Regions from separate parts of the Paenibacillus sp. 1781tsa1 genome, predicted to be linked through region 2. Evidence: riboswitches for the same ligand, from Rfam matches in the RefSeq annotation. Region 2 holds a riboswitch; the other holds the start of a gene.
What was found. Region 2 has a riboswitch for FMN ahead of NKT06_RS17390 (DMT family transporter). Riboswitches for the same ligand answer to the same signal wherever they lie in the genome.
Positions count from the first base shown of each region.

Region 1 (16,562 bases), 570 kb from region 2:
CTGTTTTTTGGCAGGCGTAGCGCTGGCTTTAATGAAAGACTGTAATGTTTTGGAAGTAATATAATAGGTACGTCCACCGTACACAAATGTCATCATACCAATGACCCGGTTGTTCTGATCCAGAACAGGGCCACCTGAATTACCTTGTGCCATGGATTTCACAATACTGCCGATTCCCTTTTTACCCGGAACATCCGAGGCTTGGGAACTGAACACTCTGCTTTTGGCTATCGTATTGTAGGTTGAAGGAAAATCTTCATCCAGGATGACCAGATCACCAGCAGGATTTTTGGGGAATCCAATCGTATAGACAACCTGGTTATCCCTCGCGTTTGCAAATGTGACCGGTTGGGCGTCTATTTCCTTGTCCAGCTTCAGCAGCGCCATGTCTGTCACCGGATCTGTCTTAATAATCTTTGCCTTTACAGGCTTTCCTAAGGAACCTGGACTCGCAACAGTCAGTGTGCCTTCATCACCATCAGACAGTTCAGCAAAACTCTGAACAACATGGTAATTCGTGAGCACTTCATCCTTCGAGATCAGTATCGAGGTACCAACATCATAATATACCATATCGGGTTCATCCTGCTTGATCAAACGTACATTCACGACTGGAAAAGAATCCGCTGTGACTGCCATTTGTGCACGCAGCTGTTTGTCGAAGTAACCTGTAAAATGTATCGTCTGAACGGCTTGAGCCGCTGCCAGCCCCGTTGACCCTGCGAGCATTGCAATGGCAAGCACACCTGACATTCCGACACGGAGCATTCGTCTCCAACTCTTCTGCATGTCTCACTCTCCTCCGCTATTATTCTAGCATATCTAATATATCGGAAGGAAAGGAGATATCTTTTAACCAAAAACGAGCAAACAAATGGCGAGGGCAGCAATAAAACCAACGACATCGGAAAACAACCCTACTTTAAGTGCGTACCGACCGTTCCTTATGCCTACAGCCCCAAAATAGACAGTTAGCACATATAACGTGGTATCTGTACTTCCCTGAATTGTAGATGCCATGCGTCCAATCATGGAGTCAGGGCCATGGGTTTTGATCAGATCGGTTGTAAACGCCAGGGAGCCTGTCCCAGTCAAAGGACGCAGTATTCCGAGTGGCAATACTTCGCCTGGGACACCCATCCAGGATACCAACGGAGCTAACAAACTAATCACAAAATCCAGTGCACCCGAGGCACGAAATACGCTGATTGCGACCATCATGCCCACGAGATGCGGAATAATACTGATTGCAGTAGAGAATCCATCCTTGGCCCCATCAACAAAGGATTCGTAAACCGGGACCTTTTTGGTAAACGCATATAATGGAACAAACGCGATAATAACCGGGATGGCCCAGACGGAGATCCAGTTGATGAAGGTTAACAAAGGTGCTCATCCTTTCATGCCGGGATTGCCACTTTTCTGTATACGCGGCGGTTTATGTAAAGCCCTATTTCGATACCAACGATCGGCGATTATAGCAGCAAGTGTAGCAATAATGGTAGCCATCAATGTTGTTCCCACGATCTCTGTAGCATTGGCGGAATGATAGTTTAAGCGGATGGCAATCAGCGTTGTCGGAATAATGGTAATGCTGGCCGTATTCAGAGCCAGTAAGGTGCACATGGCTGGAGAAGCTGTTTGTTTATCCGGATTAAGCTCCTGCAGCTGTTGCATGGCTTTGATTCCCATTGGTGTAGCCGCATTTCCTAGCCCCAGCAGATTGGCACTCATATTGGAGAGAATATAACCCATCGCCGGATGATTTTTGGGCACATCGGGGAACAGGAAGCCTACAATGGGACCGAGCAGCTTAGCAATCCGAGCCAGGAGACCGGCATCCTCAGCCATTTTCATCATGCCCATCCAGAACACAAGCACACTGATCAGTCCAAAACAGACTGTAACTCCCGTTGCCGCGCCATCAAAAGCGGCTTGCGTGACCACCTCAATATTGCCGTTGATGGCTGCAAAAGCAAATCCGATTAAGATCATAAGCAGCCAAATTAAATTGATCAATGGTTATACCCTCCCTTCAACGATGGTTCAACTAAGGAGACAACAGGTGACTTAATACGGCACGCCACGCAGCTGCCCAGGAAGAGACTTCTCCGATGCCACCCAGCGTTGACTCGGCTGTCTTCGGTTCCGGAGGAATAAAACTACCTTTGCGATACACCGGAATCGAGCCAACAAGTTTACCATCAAGTTGCATATCGATGCGTCCTGCCAATCCAAACGTAGGGTCTGTCGATTGTTTATTCCCTTCCGTTTCCGACTGGGCGCGATTTTCGTGCAGAATCAACTTTTTGGTCAATGAACTTTTCTCACTCTCAGCAAGTGGATACCAAAATCCCCGGCCTGTAACGACATCTGTATTTTGCACAGGCTGCTCTTGCTTAGCAATCTCTACCAATGGGAAATATTCAAACCCAAAATCAAGCATTCGAGCATGATCATTCCAATCATTTCCATCATTCAGCGTTACCGCGGCGAGCTGTTGTCCATTGCGTGTAGCCGAGCTGACCAAACATCTGAAAGCTTTCTTTGTATAGCCCGTTTTCACGCCATCTGCACCTTCATACATCCGCAGCATTTTATTTTTGTTGTGCCAGGAGTATTCCCAGCTTTCATTGGGGTTCGGTGCGGATTTGTCCTCCGTGGCTACGATGCGTTTGAACACCGGGTTGTGCAACGCGTAGGCAGTTAATCTGGCCAAGTCATTGGCTGTAGAATAATGACCTTCTGCATCCAGTCCATGAGGGTTCATAAAGTGGGAATGTGTCAGACCAATTTGCTCTGCCTTTTTGTTCATTAATAGCACAAATCCTTCTTCCGAACCCCCCACATGCTCCGCAATCGCAGAAGCCGCGTCATTGCCTGAACGGAGCATTAGCCCGTACAACATGTTCTCGAGTGTCATCTCCTCACCTAACTTCAGATAAAGAGACGATCCTTCTTTGGCAAAAGCCGTGGGAGACACTTTCACTTTCTCATCCAGCTTGCTGTGTTCGATCGCTACGATCGCCGTCATGATTTTGGTCAAGCTGGCAATTCGCAGTTCCTTATCCCCATCCTTGCTGTATAAGATCCGGCCTGATGTGACATCAATGAGAGCAGCGCTTTGCGCATGTGTAGACGGACCTTGAATTGTTGCTTGGGCTTGAGTAACCCCTAAGGAAGACAGCAAGAAGACAGGGATAAGCATACATGCAAGGACTTTCGTTATTTTTCGCATCAATTCATTCCTCCGGGTCACTTGGAATCTTGTACTATCTTATGTTCGGACAACTTGGAGTATGTCCCATAGGGCAAAAACAGCAAAAATCCCTCACGCTAATGCGGGAGGGATCATGACGAAATGATTCAGCTATAGGTTGATGGATCTGGTGTAACCGGCGGCACATCTGTTGTATTCGTTTGTGTTGTACTACGTTGGAACATACCTTGAATTCTGTCCAGAACATAAGGGGTAGAGTCAATGAGCTTCTCAAAGAGATGTGTGGAGTTATCGAGTGGTACAATGTGTACCCCCTGTTTACCTACCACCAGGAACGCAATAGGACGTATGGATACACCTCCGCCACTACCGCCACCAAATGGAGAAGCTACTTTTGCTGAACTGGCATGTTCAGTAGAGGTATTCGTAGCACCACTTTTGCCACTACTTTCTCCATTGACGTGAAAATCACTACCACCGGCAGCAAATCCGAATCCCACCTTACTGATTGGCAGAATCACGGTACCATCCGGTGTTTCGACTGCATCGCCAACAATTGTATTGACATCCACCATGGCCTTGATATTCTCCATTGCGGTTTCCATTAAGCCTTGAATTGGATGATCTGACATTTTAATTCCCTCCAGTTTCAATGTAAGCTTGGTTTGATCTAACCATATCATCCCCAAACTTGAAGGGACTTATGTAAATAAGCAATTGAAGTATACTATGCGTTACTCCAACCCCACATTTTCAAAAACAGACCTGATCTGATGGGAACTTATTGTACTGTCCCACTAAGCTTTTGCTTTTGCTTTTGCTTCTCCTTACGCTTGCGGCGCTGTTCTTGAAGAAGCTTGAGCCACATCCGCCATCCGCCTTCGACTTGGAGCACACGGGTTAGCAGTGTAACTCCAGCGATCAAAAGAGCTGTAATCCGCATCTTTACTCTGCAATCGAGATCTGTTCTGAACTCCATTTCGTCTGACCACACCGGCATCACCTGAAGCACGGGTGTATCATCGAAACGGATCTGATAGGTGAGAAAACCAATAATGATGGACTTGATACTCCACACCCAGCCCGTCAGCACCGCTGTGTATGCTGCATCGCCAACCCCGATGTGGGTAGACCAGGACAGTTGAGTCATATGCACATGCGTGAGTGTTTGCTTGAGCCACAGCTTGAGTGCATCGGTCGCCCTTAGCATAATCTTTACATCTTTGGCCCACTTCTTGACTTTACGCTTGTTAACCCGCTCACTCCCCTGTGCCTCCCCTCTGGAATGATTCATGGACTGTTCGGTCTTGACCAGAAAACCTTCCTTCATATTGCGAAAAACAATACTCGGGATCTCATAGTTAATCCGCACAATTCCATAGAGAATACGTACATTAATATTGGCGTAATCATCACTTTTATGTTTACTGAATGTAAAATGTACATGAACATTTGAGATGAGGACTGCGGCAATCAGCAATGCGAACAATAAACCGATTCCTCCAAGCCAAATCCACACAGGCCTTACCTCCAAGCCCTCAATTCTTTTCTCGTCTAGTATGGCACTCTGGATAGGAAAAAATTCACGTCTGACCTAAAAATCCCATTTCATATTTGTATGGATACTGTTCTATTCACCATTTATCTAAAACAATGCACAAAAAAACCGACTCCACTGATGGTGTCGGTTAGTATGAACTTGCAATTTAAAGTGAAGAGTCCGTATTATCATCTTCGTTGTCAATTTGACTCGCATCCTCTGTCAGATCAGCACTTTCCGGTTCCAGTTGTTGCAAATCCAGTTTGTTGAATAACAGTTGTGTCTCTTCCTCCAGGTTCTCCGAATCTTCGAACAAGCCTGGTTCCGGAAGGTCTTTAATTGAAGCCAGTCCGAAATAATCCAGGAATGACTTGGTCGTTCCATACAGAATTGGTCGTCCGATCGCCTCAGCTCGTCCCACTTCAATGATCAGATCCTTATTCACAAGTGTATGAATAGCCCGCTCCGATTTTACACCGCGAATCTCCTCAATCTCAACCCGGGTAATCGGCTGCCGGTACGCCACGATGGCCAACGTCTCCAGAGCCGCCTGGGATAAGGAAGTCCGTGCTGGAGAGTACGCCAATTTCTCAAAATACACAGCATGCTCAGGCAAGGTGCCCAACTGAACTACGCCAGCGATCTTTAGAATCTGTACGCCTCGACCCTGCTGTGAAAATTCACGAATCATCTCCTCAATCGCGTCCGTTACAAGTTCCACGCGCTGGTCCACGATCTCGGCAATTTGTTTGATACTTAGACCCTCTTCTCCGGACAAAAACAGCAGGCCTTCAATAATTGATTTCAATTTCGGAAAATCCATGATTCTTTGTTTCCCCTCTCCACTCCATAACGATATCCTCAAACATCCGTTCCTGATAACAGACAATCTGCTTCATCTTCATCAGTTCCAGCACCGCCAGAAAAGTGACAACAATCTCATGGCGATAGATATGCTCGTCCATCAATTTGGAGAATAACAGTCTTCCTCCCGGCCCCATACTTTCCAAAGCGCCGATGACATCCCGTATCCGGTCCTTAACCGAAATTTCATCCCGTTTGATCCGGGTTACGGTTGTACGCTTCTCAGCCTTGCGTAAAGCCTTCTGAAATGCTGCAATCAGGTCTGAGGTGTGTAATCCTTCAACCGGATTCGATTGGGCTTCTACGGGCATATAGGGCCGCAGATCCTCGGGCTCTTTGGAAAATATAAGGCTGCGTTCCCACTCCCGTTCATGAAGATGTCGCGCAATTCCCTTGTACTTGCGATATTCTATCAGACGTGCAATCAGCTCTGCACGTGGATCATAATCTTCTTCTTCCATAAAATCATAATCCTCGAAGTCTTCAATTACCGGTGGTTTGGGCAGTAAAAGTTTGCTCTTGATCGACAGCAGTGTTGCTGCCATGACCAGAAATTCACTCGTAATATCCAGTTCCAGTTCCTGCATCGAATGCAAATACGCCATGTATTGATCGGTAATATCGCTGATGGGAATATCCTGGATATGAATTTCAGCCTTATCAATCAGATGAAGCAGCAGATCCAAAGGCCCTTCAAAAGTCTCCAGTTTGTATGTAACTACCGTCACTAGACGAATCCTCCCGCCAGAAAAATACAAAACCCTGCCAAGCCGTCCGAATCCGGTCTCCCGTCTTCGTCTGCGCATAGCAGGGCACTACTATTAAATAAGCACTATTTTAGCTGTTTCGTCAAGTTTGCCATTTCAATTGCCGCCGTAGCTGCATCCCAACCTTTGTTACCCGCCTTGGTTCCGGCACGTTCAATCGCTTGTTCAATATTTTCTGTCGTAACCAATCCGAAGATCGTAGGCACGCCAGTTTTCAGGTTAATTGCTGCTACCCCTTTAGCCATCTCGTTGCACACATAATCGTAATGCGTAGTTGATCCACGAATGACTGTTCCCAGGGTAATTACCGCATCATATTTGCCGCTCTCCGCCATTTTCTGCGCAATCAGAGGGATTTCGAACGCTCCTGGAACCCAGGCTACATCCACTTCATCATCCTGCACACCGTGACGTTTGAATGCATCGAGCGCTGCGCTAAGCAATTTACTGGTGATAAATTCGTTGAAACGTCCAACGACAACTCCATATCTGGATCCTTCTGATACTAAATGTCCTTCAAAAAATTGTGGCATTCAAGTCATCTCCCTAACGGTATAATGTAATGTAAGTAACGGAAATCCCTAATTAATCTCTTCCATAAATTACATGGTGAACGTTGTTCATCTAAAATATATTTACTGTTCGTTCTGCTCGATATCATCAAACTTGAGCATATGTCCCAGCTTGGCTTGCTTCGTATGAAGATACACCGTATTGTCCTCGTTCTCTTCCATCTGGATCGCAACACGCTCCACAACTTCAAGTCCATATCCTTCAAGACCTTTAATTTTACGAGGATTGTTCGTTAACAGTCTGATCTGACGAACCCCAAGGTCTTTCAGAATTTGGGCGCCAATCCCGTAATCACGCAAGTCGGCAGCAAATCCCAGCTTCAGGTTTGCATCCACGGTATCCACACCTTCCTCTTGCAGCTTGTAGGCTTTGAGTTTGTTGATTAGTCCAATGCCCCGACCTTCCTGTCTCATATAGAGCAGTACGCCGTTTCCTTCCTCGTGAATCTGTTTGAGTGCCGCATCAAACTGAGGACCACAGTCACAACGATGGGAATGGAATACATCGCCAGTCAAACATTCAGAGTGCACACGTACAAGTACGGGTTTGGAACCATCTATTTCACCTTTAACCAAAGCCACATGCTCCTTGTTATCCACAGCGTTTGTATAAGCCACCGCTTGAAACTCACCAAAGTCCGTTGGCATACGTACAGCCACTTCACGCTGAACCAGCTGCTCTTTTTCGTTACGGTAACGAATCATGTCTTGAATACTGATCAGCTTCAGATCATGTTTGCGGGCAATCTCCTGCAGATCCGGAAGTCTGGCCATTGTGCCATCTTCCTTAATCACTTCACAGATAACGCCTGCGGGATACGAACCACACATAATGGCCAAATCTACCGCCGCTTCTGTGTGCCCGGCACGACGAAGTACGCCGCCGTCTTTTGCAATGAGTGGGAACATGTGACCAGGCTTACGGAAGTCCCCGGCTTTCGCCTCAGGATCGATCAGACCTTTCACGGTTATAGAGCGTTCATGTGCCGAGATACCTGTGGTCGTATCTTTGTGATCCACAGAGACGGTGAAAGCTGTTCCATGGAAATCCGTATTTTGTTGAACCATCGGTTTCAGGTTAAGTTCGTCCGCACGTTGTTGTGTAATCGGAACACAGACCAGCCCTCTACCTTCAGTAATCATGAAATTAATGACTTCAGGTGTCGCCTTTTCGGCCAAAGCGATAAAATCGCCTTCATTCTCCCGATCTTCATCATCCACAACAATGACGGGTTTACCACGCATGAGATCATATATGGCTTCTTCTATCGTGTTCAGAATGGATTGTTCTGACATTGGTCCACCTCCAGTTTATTTCTGTTCTCTTTCTATGCAAATCCGTGATTGGAGAGGAAATCTTCACTGATGCTGCGCGGCTTGCCAGCACCAGTCTCCCGATGTCCTCTCCCATACTGGAGCAGATGATCCACATATTTACCCAAAATATCGCATTCGATATTAATGGTATCCCCTGTCTTTTTCACATTTAGTACAGTTTCACCAATGGTATGCGGGATAATGGAAACCGTGAATGAGGTATCCGATGTATGGACAACGGTCAAGCTAATGCCATCCAGTGTAACCGATCCTTTGGGGATCAGATATTTGAACAACTGGTGATCATCCGGCTTGATCTCAAACACAATCGCATTCTGATCACGTGTTATACTGCCAATCACTCCAGTACCATCGACGTGGCCCTGAACGATATGTCCACCAAAACGACCGCCTGATTGCATGGCCCGCTCCAGATTAACTTTACTGCCAGATTGCAGCTGACTGAGATTGGTATGGCGATACGTTTCAGGCATTACATCGGCGGTAAAACCTCCACCTTCCAGCGTTGTCGCAGTTAAACATACTCCGTTCACTGCTACACTATCACCAATCTTCAGATCGTCCATGATGGCGGAAGCTCCGATATTCAGGACCATCGCTTCGCCTTTCCGACTAATACGCCGGATCTGACCAACTTCTTCCACCAAACCGGTAAACATGCTGCCGCCTCCCTTGTTTAATATATATAGAACCAACTTACTATTTTAAAATTCATTTATTTATTCAGGCCACACTGGAATACCGCCAATGCTGATATTATCTCCAACTTGTTCGATCTCCAACTGATTCAATTGAATTGCCTGATTCATACGTTCCACACCCTCGAAGCGGAAGCTGCCAGGTGTATCATAACCGCCTACAATCTTAGGAGCGATAAACATGAGCAGTCGATCGACCAACCGTGCCTCCAGCATGGCTCCATTCAAGGTGCCCCCACCTTCAAGCAAAATCGAACCAATCTCACGCTCACCCAACTTGCTAAGTCCGCTTAACAGATCCACGCGTGGTCCAGGACCACAGCGGATAATTTCAACACCATAGGCTTCCAAACGTTCAGCAGCTTCAGGACTCGCTTCGTCTGTTGTCAATACCCATGTTGGAGCTAGTCCATCCTTAACCATTTTGGCACCTACTGGAAGACGCAACTTGGAATCCACTACGATACGTACCGGGCTGATGCCTTCCACTTGCAAGCGGGTTGTAAGCTCCGGATTATCCGCGATCACCGTTTCGACACCAACCATAATGCCTTGGTGACGATGACGAAGGGCATGCACAATCTCACGAGCGGACTCGTTGGAGATCCACTTGCTGTCTCCGCTGCGAGTAGCAATTTTTCCATCCAAGGTAGTAGCCGTCTTCAGTGTCACGAAAGGGAGACCCGTTGTAATAAATTTAATGAATTTTTCATTCATGCGTCTTCCACGCTCACGCAGTACGCCAACTTCAACTTCAATGCCTTGTTGACGAAGCATGCTTATACCTCTGCCGGATACTTGCGGATTTGGATCTTCACAACATACCACAACACGTTTTACCTTTTCATGAATCAGGCGTTCACTGCAAGGCGGCGTCTTGCCATAATGACTGCAGGGCTCAAGTGTAACGTATACCGTACTGCCTTCTGCATCGCTGCCTGCCATGTTCAGTGCATGCACCTCCGCATGACCGGTTCCACGTTTCAGATGGCTCCCCAGACCTACAATACGACCCTCTTTCACAACTACACATCCAACAACCGGATTAATTCCCGTCTGTCCCTGTGCTCGTTCCGCCATATCTAGTGCCAGTGCCATATAAAATTCATCATTGATCATTTCCAAATCCGTTCACCCCGCGGTTTAAAGTCTTGTTTATTAAAAAATCCCCGTCGAACAACCGTTCGATGGGGATGATGAGAGACAAATGTCAACAACAGGAGTCAAATGGATACAGCACGCCAACACTTTGCCCAAAACTTCATTTCGGGCAAATGAAAATAGACACATACCTTAATCAACATCAATTACAGGTAAAGAGCTTTTTATAGTGTGGCATATGTATGGAACTGTCCGGCGTAACCGGATCTTCCCTGCACAGTGCAAGACATTACAAATCGTGACTGTACAGCAACTCCTGCTGAATGCAAACCTGTTAGGTCTGCACCTCTCCTTCTCCCATCCAGACTATACTGTCGGTTCTGGAATTACACCAGATCAGCCATCTGCCACAGGCAGACAGGTCACGGACTTTGCATCAAGTGCTGGACATGTGTCCTTACACTTCCTGCATCACCGCCGGTAGGGAATTGCACCCTGCCCTGAAGGATTGCTTTCGTTATTAATTGGATGTTAGCACTTTAATGCCAAAAAATCAATTGTTTTTTGTTCCTTTTTGTCACATACTAACTTTTAATAAGCTAAGATACAGCAAAAAAACCGCATCTCACTAAGAGACACGATTTTAGTTTACATCCTTCTCAGTTCCATCACAGCATTCTACATATCAGGAAAACACCAACGCACCATATGCTTCAAATCTTTGGCATTGTGAAATGGTAAGCGGTCAGGTTCTGGCAGCGGCGAACTGGGAAGCGGAATACCTCTCGCAACTCTTCTGACCCAACTTGTGGAATCGATCGCGATAGCCGAGCATTGCCAGCGTCCAGTCGTTCTCGGTCGAAACGTTCCCTGCAAATCGGCTTTTCCCGGCATGTCAGGAAAGACACCATCGAGATATTCAACGATGACACGTTTGTCTCTGACTTCATGACAATATACTGTCACCCATACGCCTTCCCGGACCCGAACAGCATACACATCTCCAGACTGTACCTCCCCGGTACCTGCATCAGGAGATGCCTTGGGCACTTTGCCACGAACACTTCTCTTTTTCTCCAATGCCCCTAAGATTGTGTCCTTTACAGTTGGATTCTCTTCAGGCTTATCCGCAAGAGATATATTCGTCAGATCAAAATCATGGAATATCTTGTTCAGGTTGTTCTCATTGATTCCGACAGATGAGTCCCACCACGCGAGAGGCGCCTGTACCTCAACCCGCACATTGGGGCGCTCGTCACGCTGTATGTAAGTAGTGTATTCTGTGATCATTCCGGGATGTTCCGGCGTATCCAGTATGCCAATCAGAGCTAATGTCTCAAGCAAGTCACGGTATGCATATTCCTTTTGTGTAGGCAAAAGACGTTCCTTCTTGAGTGCTATTGCTGCTTTGCTGTAGCGTGTTTTCGGAGGTAATTCGCGCAGCACCGTTAACACCGCACGGAGTGTCCAGCGGTCGTACTCATTTGGTATTGGAAGCCCCTGCGCGGCAGCTAGCTCTCGAAGTGCCAGTACTTGTCCAAAGGGATCACCATCCAAAGGTGTTCCATTGGTCATGCGCCAATACCATTGCAACGTCGTGTCGGTTGCTTGGTCTACGCTTAATCCACAGATCTTACAAGTACTCGAAGATGGATATGGCGTGTGTTCATGGCTTGGCATACCGCTTGCAATAAGCTTGCCCGTAAGCAGCGAGCGCCAGATCATGGGTGCTGACCACAAAGAAGAAACAAAGGCCTGTGCTGCTTCATTAATCGTCCATTGATTTGCAAGTTGTTTCAGCTCAGTGATCGTTTCATCATGCCCCGGACGTACAAATCGGTTCGGTTCATGCCCTGCTGCCTCAAGCCCTTCTCGCTCCTGTGCGGATATACGATCTGGAACGACATGTCGCGATGCCTGCAGTTCTTCGTCCCACAACGTGCGATCACTGTAAATTTGTTTTAACAAGCTTAGCTGAGTAACGATATCCAAGGTTCATTCATCCTTTCCAATCATCGATTTCGAATATGTGTCATATGAAAAATAAAAAAAGTGCTTCTATAAAAGAAGCACTTCATGTTTGGATCCAGTTAAGCTGAAGGTATTAAGCTTCTACAACTTCAACAGTTTCCATTTTGTCTTTACCTTCCAAAGCGTCCACGAACTCCATACCTTTAGTTACTTTACCAAATACAGTATGTTGTCCATCCAAATGTGGTTGCGGTTGGTAGCAGATGTAGAACTGGCTTCCACCTGTGTTACGGCCAGCATGTGCCATAGCAAGTGTTCCGCGCTCATGTTTGTTCGGGTTAATTTCACAGTTGATTGTGTAACCTGGGCCACCTGCACCGGTACCGTTAGGGCATCCGCCTTGAGCTACGAAGCCCGGGATAACGCGGTGGAATGTAAGACCATTGTAGAAACCGGAGTTAGCCAGTTTCTCAAAGTTTGCTACTGTGTTGGGAGCTTCTTGATCGAACAGATCGATCAGAACTTCTCCGCCGTTTGCCAATTTAATTTTCGCTTGTTTCGCCATATGTAAATGACTCCTTTCGTATTGACCATCGTTAATGGTGCCAGAACGCATGACCCTGGGTCAAGCATTACAGCACTTTTCTTAGTGTACACCGAAAATGACTGGATCGCAAAAAAAACGGCAACTTTTTTCACAATTTAGTCCGAATACGTAAAAAGCAGACGAAAAAGGAAGTTCCCTTTTCATCTGCTTCAATTATAGAATCCCTATATCCTGAATAATGCAGAAACGCATTATCTTTTGACGAATTAGCGAGTTACTGGCTGTTTGCCAATGCGCGCTGGTACCAGGTCATTCTGAATGATATCTTGATACGTCTCACGGCGTACTACGACATCTCCTTGACCGTCTTTGACAAACACAACAGCCGGACGACGAATCCGGTTGTAGTTGCTAGCCATGGAGTAGTTATACGCGCCTGTGCAAGCTACAGCGAGCAAATCACCACTTTCCACTTTTGGCAGATCCAGATCCCAGATCAACATATCGCCACTCTCACAGCATTTACCCGCAACAGATACCGTTTCCTGAGCAGCCTCATTCGCACGGTTGGCTAGCACAGCTTCGTACTTGGATTCATACAAAGCAGGACGTGGGTTATCGGTCATACCACCATCAACGGCAACGTATTTACGCACGCCTGGAATGTCTTTGCTTGTTCCAACGGTATACAGCGTTGTTCCCGCTTCACCCACGATGCTGCGGCCTGGTTCAACCCAGATCTCAGGTACGGCATAGCCAATTTGGGCAAAATGATTTTTAACTGCGTCTGTAATAGCCTTCACGTATTGCGCAACTTCAAGCGGCGTATCTCCGTCGATATAACGGATTCCGAATCCACCACCAAGGTTAACCACTTTGAAAGCAACGTTAAGACGTTCATATACGCTTGCTGCAAATTCAGCAACACGTTGAACAGCCATCTGGAAGCCTTCAACTTCGAAGATCTGGGAACCGATGTGGGAATGCACACCGAGCAATACCAGGTTAGACTGCTTGGAAGCCAGTTCAATCGCTTCAAATGCTGTACCATTGCCAATATCGAATCCAAATTTGGAATCCGTTTGACCTGTGGAAATATATTCATGCGTATGAGCCTCAACACCAGGCGTCACACGAAGCAAAATGTTTACTTTACGATTTTTGTCCGCTGCTACAGCCTGCAACAGATGCAACTCATTGAAGTTATCAACAACAAAGCATCCAATCTCTGCATCAAGAGCCATTTCGATTTCTTCCAGCGTTTTGTTGTTACCATGGAAATGAATGCGCTCAGCCGGGAATCCTGCTTGCAGTGCAGTGAACAGTTCACCATCAGATACAACATCCAGGGAAAGTCCTTCTTCAGCTGCAAGGGCACACATCGCCATTACACAGAATGCTTTACTTGCGTATGCAACCTGGAAACCCAAGCCGGAAGCACGGAATGCTTCCATGTACTCTCTGCAACGCTCGCGAACCAATTGCTCGTCCACAACATAGAGCGGGGTTCCAAATTGTTCTTTCAGATCTGTTGCATCAACTCCGCCAATCTCCAGATGCCCTTGCGCATTTATTTTACTTGTACCATGTAAATACATAATCTGCATTCCTCACTTTTTTGTATACTGGAACAGTTGCTATTCCAATGATTTTACACCAGTATATCAAATTAGGCGGCGAGATGAATGGATTTTTCGGAAGATCATTTGTGTTTTTTACTTTTTCGCAGTTCACCGTCCGGATCATCGGACATTTTGGTGTTGTCACGTGTTTTGTTGAATGATGGACGTTTTTTATTTTCCAGCAGCGGAAGCCGGAATAAAAAGTTACCCAAGGCCTTTGCATTAAACGGTATAAAAGGCCATAGATACGAAGAATTATACGACCGGTGAACGGTGAGTGCCAATATGAGCAATGTACAGCCAACAACCAATCCCGGAACTTTGAATATCGCTACTGCTATGAGTAAAAACAGTCTGACTAACCTGTTGGCAAGTCCCAACTCGTAACTTGGTGTGGCAAACATTCCAATAGCTGCAATGGCCATATAGAGTACAACCTCATTAACAAAGTATCCCGTTTTCACGGCGATATCTCCAACGAGAATGGCTGCGATTAAACCCATGGCCGATGCCAGAGGTGTAGGCGTATGAACCGCAGCCATCCGCAATAGATCGACACCAAGCTCTATGAGAAGAAACTGCAAAATCAGGGGCAACTTCACATTTTCCTGTGGACCAATGAAGTCCAGCCCCATCGGTTTGAGCGAAGGTTCTATTACCATGAGAAGCCATAGGGGCAGCAAAAACAGCGATATGAGAATCCCTGCAAAACGAACCCATCGTAAATATGTCCCCATCAATGCCGTCTGTCTATTTTCCTCTGCATGTTCACACAGGTCGAAGAACGTCGTTGGCAAAATCATTACACTGGGAGAAGTATCGACGAAAATGACGACTCTGCCCTCCAGCAGATGGGATGCTGTTACATCCGGCCGCTCCGAATATCGAACGAGCGGGAATGGGTTCCATCCCTTGTTGATAATCGCTTCCTCCAGCTGTTTATCTGCGGCGGGAATACCATCGATATCCACCCGCTGAATTTTCTCACGGACTGAGTCCACCTGCACTTTATCCACAATATCGTCAATGTATACCACGCAGACATCGGTTTGTGTTCTCCGACCCACCTGCATAATCTCAAACTTCAGTCCAGGGTCGCGTATTCTGCGGCGCACCAATGTTACGTTGGTCAGGAGCGTTTCGGTAAAACCATCTCTGGAACCGCGGACTACCCTTTCCAGTGAAGGTTCTTCCGGTGAACGAACCGGGTAACTCCGGGTATCCATTACTAGGACCGAGCGATCCCCTTCAACGAACAATGCACTCATACCAGTAAGAACCTTGTTGATGACCGCACTCATCTTCTCGACTTTTTCCACCTGTATGTGGGGGATGTAAGAGTCGAAATAAGATTTTAGTGCGTGCTCGGATACCTGATCAGGCGTAAGATAGGTTAACCTTTTTAATACTTCCAGTAGGATCTCATCCTTGGCGAAACCCGTTAAAAGAAGCAATCCCACATGTTTGCCACCGAGCACCATCTCTCTCATATCCACGTCAAAGGATTCCCCAAGTCCGAGAACTTGCTTGAGCGTATTTTTGTTTTCACTCATCCGCGGGGAAATATCATCATTTTCCTGCCAATACTGCACGGATTCCTCGATGCTATCAGACATCTCATTTTGTTTTTTCTTATTGTACGCCTTCTCCTCTTCTTCCTTCTGAATCTCATAAGCAGACTTGTGTAACATCTCTTCCGTTATACCTTCACTATTTTCCTGGCCTGCGTGCTCCGTTTGTTCATCCATCTTCCATCCTCCTATGGCCACGAGTTACCGCTGATATATAAAAAAATCAAACAGGGAACCTGTCATTTTGCCCAAAATCATGGCGAGCAGTAAGCCAAAAAGATAAGGCTTCATGCCCAGCCGTTTGGCTAGCACGGGCAGTACATTAAGCACCTCGGTGAGTGCTGCGGCAAGCAGACCGATGAACACGCCACAGAACAAACCAACAATCGGGCTGAGCAGTAGCACCCCATGCATTTTCCAGTGCCAGAAGTCCGCCACCGTCCCGAGCAGTGAACCACCGATTAGCGCCCCTTCGTACCAGTGAGTCTTGTCATACGATTGCGTAAGTTGAGCCAACCTGGGAATCATGTCGAGCACCAGAATGAGCGCAATTACGCCACTTCCTACGGCAATTCCCCCGGCAATACCCAATACAATGCTGATTGCTCCATTAAGAACGCTCATCCGCATTCATCTCCCTACGTTCCTGCTCATGCATCCGTTCGCTTTCCTCGATGACCACATATTGATCTACATTTTGCTGGTATAGGAACATCTCCACTTCCAGCGGGGTAGGCTCCTCATTCCACTT
Region 1 is NZ_JAMYWY010000001.1:4,528,462-4,545,023, forward strand. It holds gene NKT06_RS20405 (S1 family peptidase) at 1-789, opposite strand, end outside; gene NKT06_RS20410 (spore maturation protein) at 853-1,386, opposite strand; gene NKT06_RS20415 (nucleoside recognition domain-containing protein) at 1,393-2,019, opposite strand; gene NKT06_RS20420 (D-alanyl-D-alanine carboxypeptidase family protein) at 2,051-3,238, opposite strand; gene ytfJ (GerW family sporulation protein) at 3,367-3,852, opposite strand; gene NKT06_RS31940 (DUF2953 domain-containing protein) at 4,002-4,739, opposite strand; gene scpB (SMC-Scp complex subunit ScpB) at 4,927-5,583, opposite strand; gene NKT06_RS20440 (segregation and condensation protein A) at 5,552-6,352, opposite strand; gene ribH (6,7-dimethyl-8-ribityllumazine synthase) at 6,457-6,924, opposite strand; gene NKT06_RS20450 (bifunctional 3,4-dihydroxy-2-butanone-4-phosphate synthase/GTP cyclohydrolase II) at 7,027-8,259, opposite strand; gene ribE (riboflavin synthase) at 8,292-8,960, opposite strand; gene ribD (bifunctional diaminohydroxyphosphoribosylaminopyrimidine deaminase/5-amino-6-(5-phosphoribosylamino)uracil reductase RibD) at 9,021-10,124, opposite strand; FMN riboswitch at 10,446-10,612, opposite strand; gene NKT06_RS20465 (hypothetical protein) at 10,779-12,092, opposite strand; gene NKT06_RS20470 (peptidylprolyl isomerase) at 12,205-12,636, opposite strand; gene lysA (diaminopimelate decarboxylase) at 12,885-14,216, opposite strand; gene NKT06_RS20480 (spore germination protein) at 14,321-15,988, opposite strand; gene NKT06_RS20485 (stage V sporulation protein AB) at 16,013-16,441, opposite strand; gene NKT06_RS20490 (stage V sporulation protein AA) at 16,422-16,562, opposite strand, start outside.
Region 1: it holds a riboswitch for FMN, as region 2 does, so the genes downstream of both, ribD (bifunctional diaminohydroxyphosphoribosylaminopyrimidine deaminase/5-amino-6-(5-phosphoribosylamino)uracil reductase RibD) here and NKT06_RS17390 (DMT family transporter) in region 2, are expected to answer to the same signal.

Region 2 (16,562 bases):
GACCGCATCAAATCCGATGTAAGCAAAGAATACGGTTGCTGCTCCCGCAGTTACACCGGAGATGCCAAAAGGCAAGAAAGGCTGCCAGTTGGTCGGTTCTACATAGAAAACACCTACACCAATGAAGATCAGCACCACAATGATTTTAATCGCTACCATGATACCGTTCGCACGAGCCGCTTCTTTCACCCCTCGGGTGAGCAAGAAAGTGATGATTAGAGTAATGACCGCAGCCGTGATGTCAAAATAGGTTCCCTTTTCCGGGCTGAACGCACTCGTTAGCGCATGGGGTAACTCCAAACCGAATCCGGATAACAACGTTTGGAAATATCCAGACCATCCGCTGGCTACCGCCGCACTCGCGAATCCATATTCCAATATCAGATCCCATCCCAGAATCCAGGCAATCACTTCGCCAAAAGCCGTATAACTATACGTGTACGCACTACCCGATGCCGGTATGCTTGAGGCAAACTCCGAGTAACACAATGCAGCGAAGGCACATATGATACCTGCCAGCAAAAATGACAGTACAAGACCCGGGCCAGCATACGTTGCGGCAGCTACACCGGTCAGCACAAAAATCCCGGTACCAATAATAGCGCCCACCCCAAGTGTGGTTAAGTCCAAGGGACCGAGCGCCCGTTTTAATGCACTGCTGTTATCGCCCTCCGACGCAATTGGTTTTTTACGAAATAATGAAGATCGATGTTCATTCTCACGCATAGTCATGTTCCTCTCGTCATGAATCTTGAATGTGCTATGGATGTAGCAGAGATTAAATGGTTTCCCATCTGTTCTATGAAAAAGTCATTTGTTCTATCTTATCGATCACCTATAAAAACCTATCGAATTCTACACGTTATCGCGTTGCTTGGTTAAATTTATTTTTAAGGATCTCTTATTTTGTTCTTTTTTCGCGAAAATTATCATGAACTGTTGCACGGGGTTGAATATGAAAATCGATTTAAAACTAAACTGCGTATAATTTATATTATGCGCAGTTTTTAGTAGCCTTATTTTCTATAAAAAACAACTAAATTACCTTGTTATATGAAGGCAAGAGAATGAGAGCTTTTTTCGTCTTTTTCCGCTGTCCCTTCCTCCCTTATCCTGTCTAATTCGACGATATGAAGGCATGTAAAAGAGCCACATCGCATGATATGGCTCTTCCTTTCCTCTTTATACAGCTAGAGGTGTATATGAAAATACGAAGTAACTATTTCTGGTTTTTATGAAAAAGCGAATTAGGAAAAAGCAATTCTCTCCGCGTCCGACATCCGGTATTGGGATAACAAATATTCTTGGCTCTGCATCGCTGTATGACGAATAGCGTCCAAATCAACATGCAACAACTTACCCTCTCGCTTCACAAGGCGACCTGCCACAAACACGGTATCCACATTGGATGGATTGGCGAACTGAACGACAGCGCCGATTGGATCATGGACGGGGAACAGATTCAGATCCGTAGTACGAATCATGATCAGATCTGCTTCTTTTCCCGGGGTCAATGTACCGACCTTCTGCTCTAATCCCAATGCTTGTGCACCAGCCGAAGTTGCAAATCTCAGTACTTGGCTGGACTGCAAGTTCAATTCACCTGGCATCTCACCCTGCTGCAAAAGTTGTTCGTTGGCTCTGGATCGTTCAGCCTGAAGTGCAAACTTCATCTGTGAGAACATATCTCCGCCTGTAGACGTTACAACATCTACACCTAGTGTAGGGGTTCCCCCATGTTCAAGAAAATAGCCGGTGGCCGGATATCCATGCCCCATCATCATTTCAACTTCAGGTGTGACCGACAAGGAAGCACCGCTATCTGCCAGCATTTTGTATTCATCCATGCCCATGGTGTTACCATGAACGATATTCACTCGTGGACTTAATAGTCCCGCTTCGTACATGTGACTAATAGACCGATCCACAGATCCCCAACTGCCAAATCCGGCATGCATGGAACAGATCGCATCCAGTTCTTGTGCTAGTTCGATCTCTTTCACCGTTGTATCCCAATGACTGAACTCCGGACCACGAATGGCAAGCCCATAAGTAAGCAATTGATCCCGTGATGAAAAATAACGTTCTTTGACTCTTCGCACATCATTTGAATATGTCAGTTGACTATCTCGGTTCCAGTAGTTCGTCTCACCAGGAACTCCATGAGCAAATACTGCCCGAATGCCAGCATCCTGAAGTCCACGAATCAGTTCATCCGTATGGTCAGGGGAATACGGCATGCTCCAATCCATTACTGTCGTCACTCCTGCGTTAAGCGCTTCCAAGGAACCGAGCAGGTTGGCAATATAACTATCTTGTGGGCGGAGCTTGCTTCCCATCGCACCATAATAGAGATTTTGCAAATAAACTGGTAACGACCAGTTGGTTCCCGCTGTTTTGACAAGTGATTCCCACATATGCCGATGCGTGTCCACCAGCCCAGGCATAATAATCATCGATGAAGCATCAATGATCTCCGCATCCGGAATATCCAGGTCGGGCTGGATTGCCATGATCAGTGAATCCTGAATCAGAACGTCCGCCCTCTTATACTGTCCAATTTTAGCATCCATCGACAACACACAGCCATTTTTCAACAGATAACTTGTCCGCACAAGACACATCTCCCATCTATTTTGGTTTGAAAGACGATCACATCCTGCTTACAAATCTGTACTGCTTCTGACTATTTTTTCGCTAGTATATATACATTATATAGTTATTGTTAGTATTTATCAATTTTGGAATTTGCGTTTTGCCCGAAATCTTCTAACCTTCATCAGATTGCCACACATCTTATCATCACAGTACTTCTGTGTTCTGCTTCGGGTATCATCATAGAACATCCAGCGACAATCCGAATTATCACAGATTCGAATCCTGCCCGCTTCTCCCTCCACCAAAGTCGTAGCAAAGTCAGCAGCTACCTCAGCCATCACCTGATGCCAATGAGCTTCCACAGCTACCAGTTGGAGTTTCAGTTCCTGATCAATTGTAGTCAATGTTCTTCTCACATGCCCTTTTTCCATAACACCGTTCAACCATTGTTTTTCTAAATCCGTTAATAATGCTCCTGAAGACACGCGGGCTCCAAGAGCCATCAATTCATTTCTGAAATTTCTCATCGAGAACTCATCTTCTGGAGATGCAGGAACCGAGGCGTTAAGTTGCCATCGATCCAGAAAGTCTTGCTGCCAGTTCGCCTTCCCGAGCCTGTCCTCCGATCGATCTCCCCCACGCCAGTCGTGATAATCGCTGTTTACAAAATCAGTCCAAAGTCTGTCCATGTTTACCTCCGTTTAGTGTAACTATCTTAATTCAATAAAGATGGTTACATTCTGTCTTTGATGTGTTATATTAAGTGTAACCTCATTAATCAGTTTTAGCTAGTTACATCATACATCACAATGATACTTAAGGAGGAAACGACAATGACGAAAACAACAGCACTAGATGTGTTACTTATTCAAAAGGATGATACATGGGATCAATGCAATTGGATTGTACCTTTGTCGAAGTCTTTGGAAGGTCTTACAGCAGAGCAAGCCGCCTGGATTCCACCCGCAGGAGGATTAAGCATCTGGCAGTTGGTTAACCATATGTATTATTACAATCATCGCTTATTATGTCGCATGCAAGGTAAAGAGCCTACCCTCCCTGCTGTAGACTCCAATGAATACACGTTTGGCAATCCTGGAGATGCAACGGATGAAGACGGATGGAATACACTGATGAAGAGTACAACTCGATTAGCCCAACAATTGCGAGATCAATTAGCTGCACTCGAAGAGTCAGAACTTGAAGCTGCTTATATGGACTCCAAAGAGAAATGGGCACACGAACTTGCCCGCTGGATCCTTCACGATGCCTATCACGCAGGTCAGATCGTGCTCCTTCGCAGACAGCAAGGAAGCTGGAAAATCGTTTTCTAAAAAAAATGCTTGAACTGCTAGCGCTTACAGGAATAAGATGAACTTATTAATGTTACAGCTTGTTCAACACACTATATAATTGAATAGGATCTTCGGGGTAGGGTGCAATTCCCAACCGGCGGTGATGTTCTTCGGAACCAGCCCGCGACTCGCTATTTGTTCTTAAAGAAGGACATTTAGCGACTGACTTGGTGTGAATCCAAGGCCGACGGTACAGTCCGGATGAGAGAAGATCAACACATTGACATGCCGTTCATGGAAAGGCCTCTTTCCTGACGCATGTCCTTGGATGAGCCCCCGTTTATTTGGTATATACCGAAACGGGGGCTTTTGTCGATTTTGCCAACTGAAGATTCCGTGTTCTGACGAAGGAGTCCTGAATATGGAAAAGACATCAGCAGCATCACCTGTTTACCGCAAGGAGCGAAGTAATACCGGATTCTGGCTTGTAGTTCTAGGCGCCGCCTTATGGGGTGTCGACCCACTCTTCCGCATTATTTTGCTAAACACGATGACATCCACGCAGATTGTACTGGTGGAACATATCATTGTCAGTCTGATTGCCATTCCTGTGCTGTGGAAATTTCGGGCTGATCTGAAAAACCTGCGCGCTCGCCACTGGATTGCCGTGATCTTTATCTCATGGGGTGGTTCAGCACTCGCAACGGTGTTGTTCACCATGGCACTTACGCATAATGATCCGAACACGGTGCTTTTATTGCAAAAAATGCAACCACTCTTCGCTATCGTGCTGGCTAAACTGTTATTGAAAGAAACGTTGCCACGTCGCTTCGGTGGATTGTTCTTCATCGCATTAGCAGGAACGTACCTGCTTACATTTGGCTTCACATTGCCATTAGGTAACTGGGACAACTGGATTCATGCTGGAAGCTTGTTATCCCTTGGTGCTGCTGCCTTATGGGGAGGTTCAACCGTTATGGGACGATTGATGCTGGGACAGGCGCGTTACGAAACCGTCACCTCCCTTCGCTTTGTCGTTGCGCTCCCGCTCCTGATCTTTATGACATGGAACGAAGGTGCGGCATGGACATTTCCGTCCGGAACGGGTGAACAGACTGCTGTGATCCTCAACATTCTCGGTCAGGCATTGTTACCAGGTTTGCTCAGTCTTCTGTTGTATTACAAAGGTCTGTCGTCAACCAAAGCTTCTGTTGCAACTCTTGCAGAACTCAGCTTCCCGATGGCAGGTGTGTTGGTGAACTGGATTGCTTTCCGTACGCTAATTACATGGGAGCAGCTGCTTGGTTTTATCTTAATCTGGGTTGCCCTCTTTGCCATTTCCAAACAGCAGGAACGATCATCAACTGCGGCGGATGCGGCACCAAAGCTGCGAACAGAGTAAGGTAATATCCTAGCATCACATATAAATCAATAATCGAATTTTAAAATAAAACCATTGTACATCGTATTAGATGAGCAATGGTTTTTTCATTTCCATTCCATTAATATTACACGATCATTTTCTCAATGAGTAATATGGCTATTAACCCTCTGCTTTATTTTGATATCGCAACTCCTCCCTCTTTTCCATTCGACCTCATACCGAATATGCAAATCATCGCACTACGTCTCTTCTATGTTTTGTCTTTTGTCTAATCCGGTGGTACGATGACATATGGAATAAACAGATGAATTATATTCAGAGAGGAACGATCATAATGTCTTCATTCTCATATACCTCACACGACGCCGTAGGTTTGGCTGAACTGATTCGATCCCGGGAAGTATCCCCGGTTGAATTGCTGGAAGCGGCGTTTGCACGCCTTGAAGAAGTGAATCCGCAACTTAATGCAGTTATTCGTACATATGAAAATCGCGCACGGGAGGAAGCCAGTTTAGTTCGCCCTGGAGAACAACCTTTTGCCGGTGTGCCCCTGCTCCTGAAAGATATCTCTCAATCCTTGGAAGGTGAATTTCTCACTTCAGGCTCCCGTCTGTTCAGCGAGCATCGGGCATTACGTAATTCCAACTTTGTCACTAGACTCCGTGATGCGGGTTTTCTCATCATAGGACATACGAATACGCCCGAGTTTGGCTTGAAAAATATTACGGAGCCCCGCCTCCATGGTCCAAGTCGCAATCCCTGGAATATCAATCACTCTCCAGGTGGATCAAGCGGTGGTGCCGCTGCCGCTGTAGCTTCGGGTATTGTTCCTCTGGCCGGAGCCAGTGACGGAGGCGGTTCGATTCGTATCCCGGCTTCCTTTAGCGGACTGTTTGGATTGAAGCCAACTCGTGGGCGCACACCTGTAGGACCGGGAGTTGGTCGTCAATGGCAAGGCGCATCGATTGATTTCGCCCTCTCTCGCTCGGTTCGGGACAGTGCTGCATTGCTTGATACCTTACAAGTCATACAGCCTGAAGCTGCGTTTCATGCGCCACTCTTTCCGGGCAGTTACTTGGCAGATATGAGCTATCCACATCAACGCAAACTGAAAATTGCATACACAACGGATTCGCCTGTAGGTACACCCGTCAGTGCAGAAGCCAAAGAGTCTGTATTCAAGCTCGTTCGCTGGTTGGAAGAACAAGGTCATTATGTTGAAGAAAAGCTGAGTCCAGTCAACGGAGTTAGATTGATGGAGAACTATTACATGATGAACAGTGGAGAGATGGCCGCGATGATTTCTACCATGGAACGATCCATGGGCCGCGCTCTGACCTCCGATGATATGGAGATTGAATCCTGGGTTCTGGCTGAAGCTGGCAAAAAGGTGTCCGCCGCGGAATTTGTACATAGCTTAGCTGAATGGGATGTAGCCGCAGCTCAGATGTCCACCTTGTTTGAGCGTTATGACTTCTACGTCACACCTGTTAATGCTTTTCCTGCGCCTAAGATTGGGGAACTAACACCTCATGACGAACAGATCCGTAATCTGATGCGGATTAGTGAGTTGGACAAGACCCAGCAGCAACAACTCATCTATGAAATGTTTGAGCCCAGTCTTACGTATACACCTTTCACCCAGCTTGCGAATCTGACTGGCCAGCCTGCGATAAGTATACCTCTGCATATCACACCTGGAGGTTTGCCAATGGGTGTACAAGTGATGGCAACCAAGGGACGTGAAGATTGGTTATTACATCTGGCTGCACAGCTTGAACAATCAGATCTCTGGATCGGGATGAAAGGTAATCCACTATTCCCAGCATGAAAACTTCATCTGTTCCGCATACTGAAAGCAAAAAGTAGCGGAGGAATGTGACGGATGAATACGAATCAGCGCCATAAACAGTCTTATCGTATCCCTGCCAAAACGGGATATGCTCTGAAAGTAAGCAAAGGTTCCTTATTACGCATAACGGATCTGGAGGGACAGCAAGTTATTGATTTTGTGGCATACGATGCTACAGATGCTAACCATCGCTTGGACCCCGGTGTGACCATGGACGTATTACGTACTTACCGAATTAAACCGGGACAATTTGTGTATTCCAATCAATATCAACCATTACTCAAGATTGTCCGTGACACCGTTGGGGTTCATGATTTCTTCAACTCAGCTTGTCGTCCAGAAATGTATGAGGTGTTATACGATAAAAAGGACCACGCCAGTTGTTATCACAATCTGAACACGGCACTGGAACCCTTCGGAATCTTACCGCCGGATCAACACTATCCCTTTAATCTGTTTATGAAGTCGGTTGTAGACAGTGAAGGTAAGATTGATGTTGTAGCTCCCGATTCTCGTGCAGGTGATTATATCGAGATGGAGGCATTAATGGATCTCACGATCGGGCTCTCCGCTTGCCCTTGTGAAGAAAGCTCATGCAACGGCTACAACTGCACCCCAATCCAATTGGATGTGGAACTTTAACAGAATAACAAGCCTTGACGCACTATGATAAAAAGCAGCTGTTCTAATTCACTCCTTGCGGGAATACGATGACTTGTACCCATTTTCTGTGACGACTGGTACAATTCGTCGAACCCGTTAAGGAGTGAACGTATTTATGTCTGTACTGTTCAGTTATATTATTCTGGGAATATCATTGTCCGCTCCAATCGGTCCGATTAATGCTGCTCAACTGGACCGTGGAGCTCGACATGGATTCATGCATGCCTGGATTCTAGGACTCGGAGCTATGTTTGCAGACTTGGTGTATATGCTGCTGATTTATTTTGGAGTTGCCCATTTTCTGGACACGCCGTTCATGCGCTCTTTTCTCTGGTCATTTGGCAGTTTTATTCTGATTTACACGGGAGTGGAAACGCTCTCGAAGCTGAAACAGGGGATTCACGGTACATCTACTGCGGAAGCCACTGTTCGAAAATCCTTTATATCCGGCTTTTTGATGGCTCTGTCCAATCCACTGAATATTTTGTTCTGGCTTGGGATCTATGGCTCTATTCTCGCGACAACTGTCAAGCATACGGACACCGCTCATTTGTTGCTCTACAGTTCAGGCATATTCATCGGTATCCTGGTGTGGGATGTCATTATGGCTGGCATGGCCAGTCGATTCCACAAACATAGCAGTGAGAATGTATTGCGCTGGATCTCCATCATTTCAGGAATTTGCCTGATCGGATTTGGTTTGTATTTCGGGTACGAAGCTGTGCGCTCCATTTTTTTCTGACAATAAAATCAGGCTGGACAGTCACCCAACTTCCCCCACATTAATACTGTAACGGTATCATGTGGAATGGAGTTGGGAATCAATGGCGGAGCTGTATAGTGCCGACGAAATAAATAGTTTATATGAGCGTCTTCCATCTTGGCAGCAGGACGCTTATTCGCAATTTGCAGATATGATTGCCGATGAAAATAATACGTATCCATGTGTACCAGGACGAATGGGATTTCTGTCAGGACATTTGAGATATGGCTTTACGTGTGACCCCCGATCAGAACATGCTGCTGAAGATATGGCCGATCTGCTTAGACAATATGGTCCTGTCTCCAGAGACACCGGTCATTATGCTTCCATGGTCGTGATCTGTGAGACGCCAAGTGATCTGAAAGATCACACAACGGTGGAGCAATATCAGACCTTATTCTGGCAAATGCTTAATCGGGTAAGTTCACACGATACCGAGCCTTGGCCGGAACATATTTCAACTGACCCTCATGATTCGTCTTGGGAGTTTTGCTTTGGGGGTGAGCCATATTTTTGTTTCTGTGCGACTCCAGCACATAAACTCCGAGCCAGCCGACATTTTCCTTATCTCATGTTTGCTTTTCAACCGCGGTGGGTATTCGAATCCATTAATGACAACACCCCTCTTGGCCGTAAAATGAAAACCTTAATCCGCAAACGTCTCGCCGCGTATGATGCTGTACCTGCTCACCCTTCACTGATGTGGTATGGTCAGCAGGATAATCTGGAATGGAAACAATATTTTTTGCCTGATGATGAGCAGACACCTTCCAAATGTCCATTCATGCGGATGAAGCAAGCTTTGGGCAAGTTGACGAAATAATCCTAAGCACTTATTACGTACTCTTCATATATTGGGTAACCTCCGTGAAAGTTGCTTAAGGTCTGGAGGGTGAAGATTGCGCCGATTTGGAGCCACGTACTTTGTGAACAATATATGTGATGATCCCAAGGAACACCACAAGTCCCACGCTTGCCAGCAGACCCGTTCTGCTGGCTTTTTCCATCGCTGTTCCGGCCACAGCGGCCACAATTAATACCATGGCAATCCATACTTTGATGCGATTCCACTTCACAGGCTTCAATTTCTTAATGTATGTGATGCAGATAAGTAGCCATGTATACATCAACACCAGACTACCGGCTGTCGTCACATATTCAAAAAGGCTTTTGGGCATCCATAATGCCATCAACGTAGACAGGAGTAATCCGGCCGCTGTGCAACACAATGCCTGAAGTGGCATGTCCTTTTTCCCCCAGGTCTTCGTAAACAGCTTAGGTGCATCTCCATCTTCTGCGAGTTTCACCAACATGGACGTAATGGCATATAGCGAAGCCACCATCGTCGAGAATCCGGCAATAATCAGAATTCCGTTGAGAATGTGCACGACTACGGTTAAGCCAATGGTTGACATGGCTTTGACCAAAGGACTTTCATCCGGGGTCAACTGAGCTGAAGGCACAAGAAACAGGATCAACGCAATGGCAATCACATAGAGTGTACTCACCGATAATAACATTACTCGACCTGATTTCACTGCATCTTTTGGCTCTTTAAGGTTGGCTGCCATCAAGCCCATGACCTCGATCCCGGCAAAAGCAAAGAATGCATAGATGAAACCGGTCCATACTCCTTTACCTCCATGAGGGAACCATTCATTCTTTAATTGTTCAGGCGTCACTTTTACAGGTAACCAACCCAGACAAGCTGCTCCTGCTATAGCTATAAATGCAACCGTTGCAGCAAGTTTGATTACAGCAAGAATATTCTCCGTTTTGGTTAATCCCTTCGCTCCCAGTGCAGCAATGAACAGACCTATAGCGGCATAGATCGCAACAAATGCCCAAAGCGGAAACTTGGGAAACCAGAATTGAGAGAACAGCCCAAGTGCCGTTAATGAGCTGCCCATGATGAGCATTTCAGAGAACCAGTACATCCATCCACTACCAAAACCAGCCCAAGGTCCGAATGCTTCGCCTGCATACGTTCGAAAAGCACCTTCCTTTGGATCATCTGCGGTCATCTGTGCCAGCGCACCAAATACAAAGTAAGTACCTGCCGCCGCCAGCACCAACAATATAAGCACGGATATGCCGGCCCAATGAATTGCGAGACTGGTTCCTAGAAAAAATCCAGTTCCCAGTGTGCAACCCGCGCCAAATAAAGACAGGCTGACCCAACTTAGTTTATCGTTGTCTTTTTTACGGTGTTGCTGACTTTTCATGAAGCTCCTCCTTCAACCTGTTCCCCTTACGATTTACAGGTCATGGAGGTTTTATGTCCGTATTACCAAAAGAATTATTATTAGTTTACATAATATTTAATATGTTTAATTTATTCTGATGAGGAATTTAAGCTATATACTTTTAGGCATCATTCCGAAGGATATTCTCAATCCTATTTAAAATCCGAAAAAAAATGTTGTTGACTTCTATCGCTTGGAGTGGTTTTCCTTTTAAACATGTCGGAGCGTTAACGAAACTTTATGTGATATGGTAACTAAAGTGAGAGAATGATCTTTCTATTGTGAATTTTTCATATGTTGAAATAATATAATAAAGTCGTTGTTTCATTCATATCGAACGAAGACTTGCTATTTTTCTTATGATCTCAAAAGCTTCGTTGTTTTTTATAAATTTAGTCGTTTGTAAGAAGGGCTACTTCCTGGAATTTTTCCTTTTTCATCGGTTATCGGACTTGGCTTACGTTTAGCCATGATTCCCTAAAATTTTTCTCAGCCTCTGTTCCGAATGCTGTTGTGAATTTTTCATATGTTGAAAATATTTTATGTTGGGTATAAAAAGAGCCGCCATAATGGCGACTCCCTAAAATATATGCATTATATTAAGTCCGGCCAGTCCAATCTGCTCCGGCGATTTCTTTCCATCGTGCTCTAATCTCATCATATAATTTCTGTGGTAGTGGCCCTTTAGCCACAAGGTCGGCATTTTGCTGCCAGCGATTGGGCTTGGCTGTTCCTACAATAGCCGTATCTACGCCTTCGGTACTTAGCGTGAAACGCAGTGCTGTTTCTACCGCTGCCTGAGCATCTTCACCCAGAAAACCATAGTTAAGTTCACTTAAGCGCTTCCAGTATATAAATGGATAAGCCTCTTCCGAAAGTGTTTCATACGTCCAGGCCGCATTGGCAATTGGTCTTTTCGCGATTACACCCATGTTTCGTTTTCTTGCCTCAGGCAACGTAAGATCAATTGCTTCCTGATCTGCGATATTTAATGAAGTCTCCAGGCTATCAAATACTCCGGTCTGAATCGCATACAGCGCATCTGTTGTATCCCCACTATATCCGATAAATCTGGTCTTTCCTGCTTCCTTGGCACGTTGCAGTACTTCAATTACTGCTCCTTGTCGAAGAACTTCTTCAGAACAGCTATGCAAATGGATAACATCCACATAGTCCGTTTTCAACCGTTTCAAACTACGGTCAATCGTTTGCTCCAGTACTTTGGCATCCCAATCCGGACCTTCGATCCCGGCAGCATGTCCACATTTGGTGAACAAATAGTAGTCGTCACGCCGATGGGACAGCACCTCACCGATTAATTCCTCGCTGTCACCGTAACATTCAGCCGTGTCAATCACGTTTAATCCGGCATCGAGGGCACTATTCAACAATGTCGCTACATCCGTTTTGGATACATTTTTGCCTATTTCCGCTCCGCCAAATCCAAGTGTACTTACCTTCATGCCCGTGTTTCCGTAATTACGTAGTTCCATGGTTATCGTCCTCCAAGTTCAGTGAATTGGGTACAGATAAATAGAAATACAGATAACTTCCCATATGTTATTACCCATGAGTTGGTTAAGCCACCCACTTTTCCAGACTGCACCCAACTTCATTTATTTAGAAACCATAAATGGACATTCCACCGTCAACCAACAACGTTTGACCCGTTATATATCCCGCTGCATCTGATGCCAGGAACACAACCGGCCCTACCACTTCTTCCAGTTCTCCCACTCGCTGTAGCGGTGTACGACTTACAATTTCCTGCAAATACTGGGGATCATCCAGCAGTTTTTCGGTCAGCGGTGTTCGGAAATACCATGGTCCTACTGAATTAACACGGATTCCATATTTCCCCCATTCCAATGCAAGAACTTTGGTCATATGAATCAATGCAGCTTTGGTCGCGCCATATACGACCCCTGTTCGAAGAGCTGTGTGGCCGCCTACCGAAGAGATATTGATGATCTTCCCACCCTCGCGCTCCTTCATATGCTGACCCGCCAATTGCGAAGCAAAGAAAGCCGATTTTAAGTTTGTCTGCATGATGGTCTCCCACTGCTCGTCCGTAACTTCAAGTGCTGGTGTCCGTATGTTCATACCTGCGTTATTCACCAGTATGTCCAGACTACCCATCTCCGAGATCGCCTCTTGAAACGTCTCTTCCATTTGTTCTCTTGATGTCACATCCGCAGTTAGAGCGAGCGCTTTACGCCCTGTCTGTTCATAAATGTAAGCAGCTGTCTCCTCTATTTCTTTCATTGTTCGGGATACAAGTACAACGTCACTGCCTGACTGGGCAAGTCCAATCGCAATTGCTTTTCCGATCCCTCTCCCTGCACCTGTCACCAATGCTGTCTGTCCATCGAGATGGAATGTGGGTACGTTCATGTCACTCACTCCTTCATTAAATTGTTCATTTAAGCAAATGTTTTATATGTAGGTAAATCCCGATTGGGATCAGGTTACAAAATACTGGCTTGGATTGCCCAGTTCCGGATGGAACTTCTCTCGAAAACGGCCTCCCGTATAATCTCCTATAATTTTACGCCAGAACGCCTGCGCAATGACATTGTTACGAACCTGGGTCACTTTCCATCTCCCTGGGAAACGTCTAAACAATTCATAGGCTGCCCGAGTACCCACACCACTGCGCCGATATTTTTGCATCACAAAAAACTCAGTCAAATAGTAGTCGTTATCCTTACTTCCAGGTTCCAATTTCTCCACCAGAGCAAACCCTGCAGGTGCCCCATCACTTGAAATCAAAAAAGGAAACTTGCGGTCTTCTTCTGTCCAGAATGCCTCCAGACCGGGATATTCAGGAAAAATACCGTTACTGTCCACATCAATATTCAGATATTTGGTAAAATCATATAGATAAAATTGCATTAAATGCCGAATCACCTGACTGCGTTCGCGGGGAACCAGCTCTATTTTCATATTCATCCGGTTCACCTCCTCTGCTCTACGTATACTGATTACTTTAAAGGTTTACGTGCCGAAGGGCAAGGAAGCATCCCATCAATATACTGCCTACTTCGGTGAACAGGCTGTGAGCATGTAAATTATGGTACACTAGAGCATAGAATAGGATTAGATTGAATATTAATTTTATATGTTTTTCACATGGAGGTGTCGAACTTGACCAACGTGCAAAAAGAGATTGATCGATGCAAGCTGGATGAAAAACTACCTTCCATGCCTTGGTTCGTTCAGCAATTCATGGACTACAAGCTACCTGACTTGTCCCCTTCAACCCTGCTCGAATATCTGAGAGATTATGAAGCTTTCTTCGGTTGGTTGCGAGCAGAAGGGCTGTCCGAGGCAAGCTCTAATAAAGAAGTAACTTTGAATGAACTGGAAGTCCTGCGCATGGATTCGGTTACCGCCTATCGGTTATTTCTCACAACCAAACGGGAAGGAACCAATTCCAGAATTACCGTCTCTCGCAAACTCTCTTCCCTTCGCTCCCTTTTTCATTACCTGAGCCAGATTGCGGAAGATGAAGACTTTTACCCTTTGCTGAAGCGGAACATTATGGCCAAAATCGAGATCAAACGTACCCATAAACCCAAGGACACCGCTGCCAAACTCAAAGGTAAAATTCTGGAGGAAGAGGAACTGCTAGAATTTATCGGCTATATCCTTGAAGGTTACGCTGTCGATATGGAGAAGAACAAACAGGCACTGTATTCCCATGAGCTGAACAAAGAACGGGACGCCTGCATCGCCAGCCTGATACTCAATTCAGGTTTACGGGTATCGGAAGTTGTGAACCTGAACGTCGATGACCTCGATCTGAACAACAAACTCCTGTATGTATATCGCAAAGGTAATAATGATGAGACGTACAAAACACCCGTTTATTTCAGGGAACAGGCCAAGGACGAACTCGCGACCTATATGAACTTACGGCAATCACGTTATCGTACGCCCAAGCGAGAGAAAGGTCTGTTCATTGCTTTGCGTAACGGAGATTCAGAAGGAAGCCGAATGACCAAAAGAGCGATCCAGGCCATGATTATGAAATATGCCAAACGTTTTGGCAAACCATACTTGACCGTGCACAAATTACGACATTCATTCGCAACCGACTATTATTTGCAAAATGATATCTACAAAACCAAGGAGCAGCTTGGACATGCTTCTACGGAAACAACCGAGATCTATGCTCACCTTACCGACAAAACGATGTCCGAAGCCATCGAACGTCGTACTGACGACGGGATGTAACCTCTCTAACAAGATAAAAGCAGCACACCGCATCAAGGATTTTGATCCGAGAAAGGTCTGCTGCTTTTTTGATGGATTCTCCTGATAATATAAAAATAATCTAGATCCGATGTAACACTATAAACAATTTAGGTTTACATAATAAATATTACGTTTTATAATCTCTCTTACCTTACCCACGTAGCCTACTCATTCGCTTTGCACCATCTCTAACAACGATTTGGCTATCTCCTGCGTTTCATGAACGGAGTACCAAGCCATATCGCTTACGATGCTCCGCTCCTTAAATTGCTCTAAAGATAACCATGAGATTATCCCCACTACCCCTTCAAGCTGATCAACCAAAGTCAGATCCTTCTCTTCTCGAACCATCACGAATTTGGAATAAGAAGCATCCTTGAATCCTTCAATAACAATCCAATCATACCCGGACAGATGACTTAACATATCCTCCAGCCTGGTTGCTTTTCGTTCCATAATCGCAGTACGTTTCTCTGACATGACAACCACAGCCGCGGCCCCTGCCTCCCCAAATTGATACGAATCCGTTCCTTGTTGATCCATCTCAAAATGATCGTGTCCATCATGCTTAATCGCTGCTACCTTAAGTCCCATGGAAGAAAAGTGTCCGATCAACGCGGTTGTCAGGGTTGTCTTGCCCGTGTTTTTGTATCCGACAATCTGTATGATATGTGGCTTGGTATCACTCATTGTAGTCATCTATCAACTACCTCACATGACCTGTGGGCAGTTTGAGAATACGTACCTGCTCACCCGCAGGAATACCTTTTTTCTCAGGCGGAACAACAATCAGGCAATCACTGTCCTTAATAGTGATCATCACACTGGATTCATCTACACGGGCAGCAGCCGGTATAGCGTACACCATTCCGTTGCGGATCTCTGTGCGTCCACGTACGAACCGTGTAAAATTGTTCACTTTCGTGTATTCTTCTTCCAAAATTGCAGTCCATTCTTCCAAATAAGGATGAGCATCCGCCTGCATAGAACGAATGGTTGGATGTACAAAGAGACAAAAACCCACAAAACATGCCCCCGGATTACCCGAAAGTGCAAAAAGTAATTTATCTTTATACACAGCAGCTGTGGTTACACTGCCTGGTCGCATCGTCACTTTGTTAAACAACATCTCCACATGTTCTTCCAGCACAAGTTCGCCCATAATATCATAATCCCCGACAGATACACCACCTGTGGTCACTACGATATCATTATCTTGTATGGCTTCTTCCAATTTGGCCCTGGCTGTATTCACATCGTCCGCAATTGAACCGTACATCACAGGCTCTCCACCTGCTTCAACGACCAGAGAGCGCAGCATGTAACTGTTACTGTTGCGAATCCGACCTGGTTGTAATGGCTCATCCACATCAAGCAATTCCGTGCCTGTTGCGAATATCGCCACCTTTGGACGTTGAAATACGGGAACTTCTGCTATGCCAAAAGTAGCTAACACGGACTGCTCTCCTGCTCTGATGATCGTGCCTGCTTCAAGCAATTG
Region 2 is NZ_JAMYWY010000001.1:3,961,943-3,978,504, forward strand. It holds gene bcaP (branched-chain amino acid transporter BcaP) at 1-726, opposite strand, end outside; gene NKT06_RS17375 (amidohydrolase family protein) at 1,248-2,615, opposite strand; gene NKT06_RS17380 (CGNR zinc finger domain-containing protein) at 2,736-3,287, opposite strand; gene NKT06_RS17385 (DinB family protein) at 3,432-3,932, shown strand; FMN riboswitch at 4,017-4,170, shown strand; gene NKT06_RS17390 (DMT family transporter) at 4,315-5,295, shown strand; gene NKT06_RS17395 (amidase) at 5,612-7,108, shown strand; gene NKT06_RS17400 (DUF1989 domain-containing protein) at 7,163-7,771, shown strand; gene NKT06_RS17405 (LysE family translocator) at 7,908-8,534, shown strand; gene NKT06_RS17410 (YqcI/YcgG family protein) at 8,617-9,378, shown strand; gene NKT06_RS17415 (amino acid permease) at 9,434-10,780, opposite strand; gene NKT06_RS17420 (aldo/keto reductase) at 11,401-12,294, opposite strand; gene NKT06_RS17425 (SDR family NAD(P)-dependent oxidoreductase) at 12,422-13,195, opposite strand; gene NKT06_RS17430 (GNAT family N-acetyltransferase) at 13,265-13,753, opposite strand; gene xerS (tyrosine recombinase XerS) at 13,934-15,040, shown strand; gene mobB (molybdopterin-guanine dinucleotide biosynthesis protein B) at 15,230-15,760, opposite strand; gene NKT06_RS17445 (molybdopterin molybdotransferase MoeA) at 15,768-16,562, opposite strand, start outside.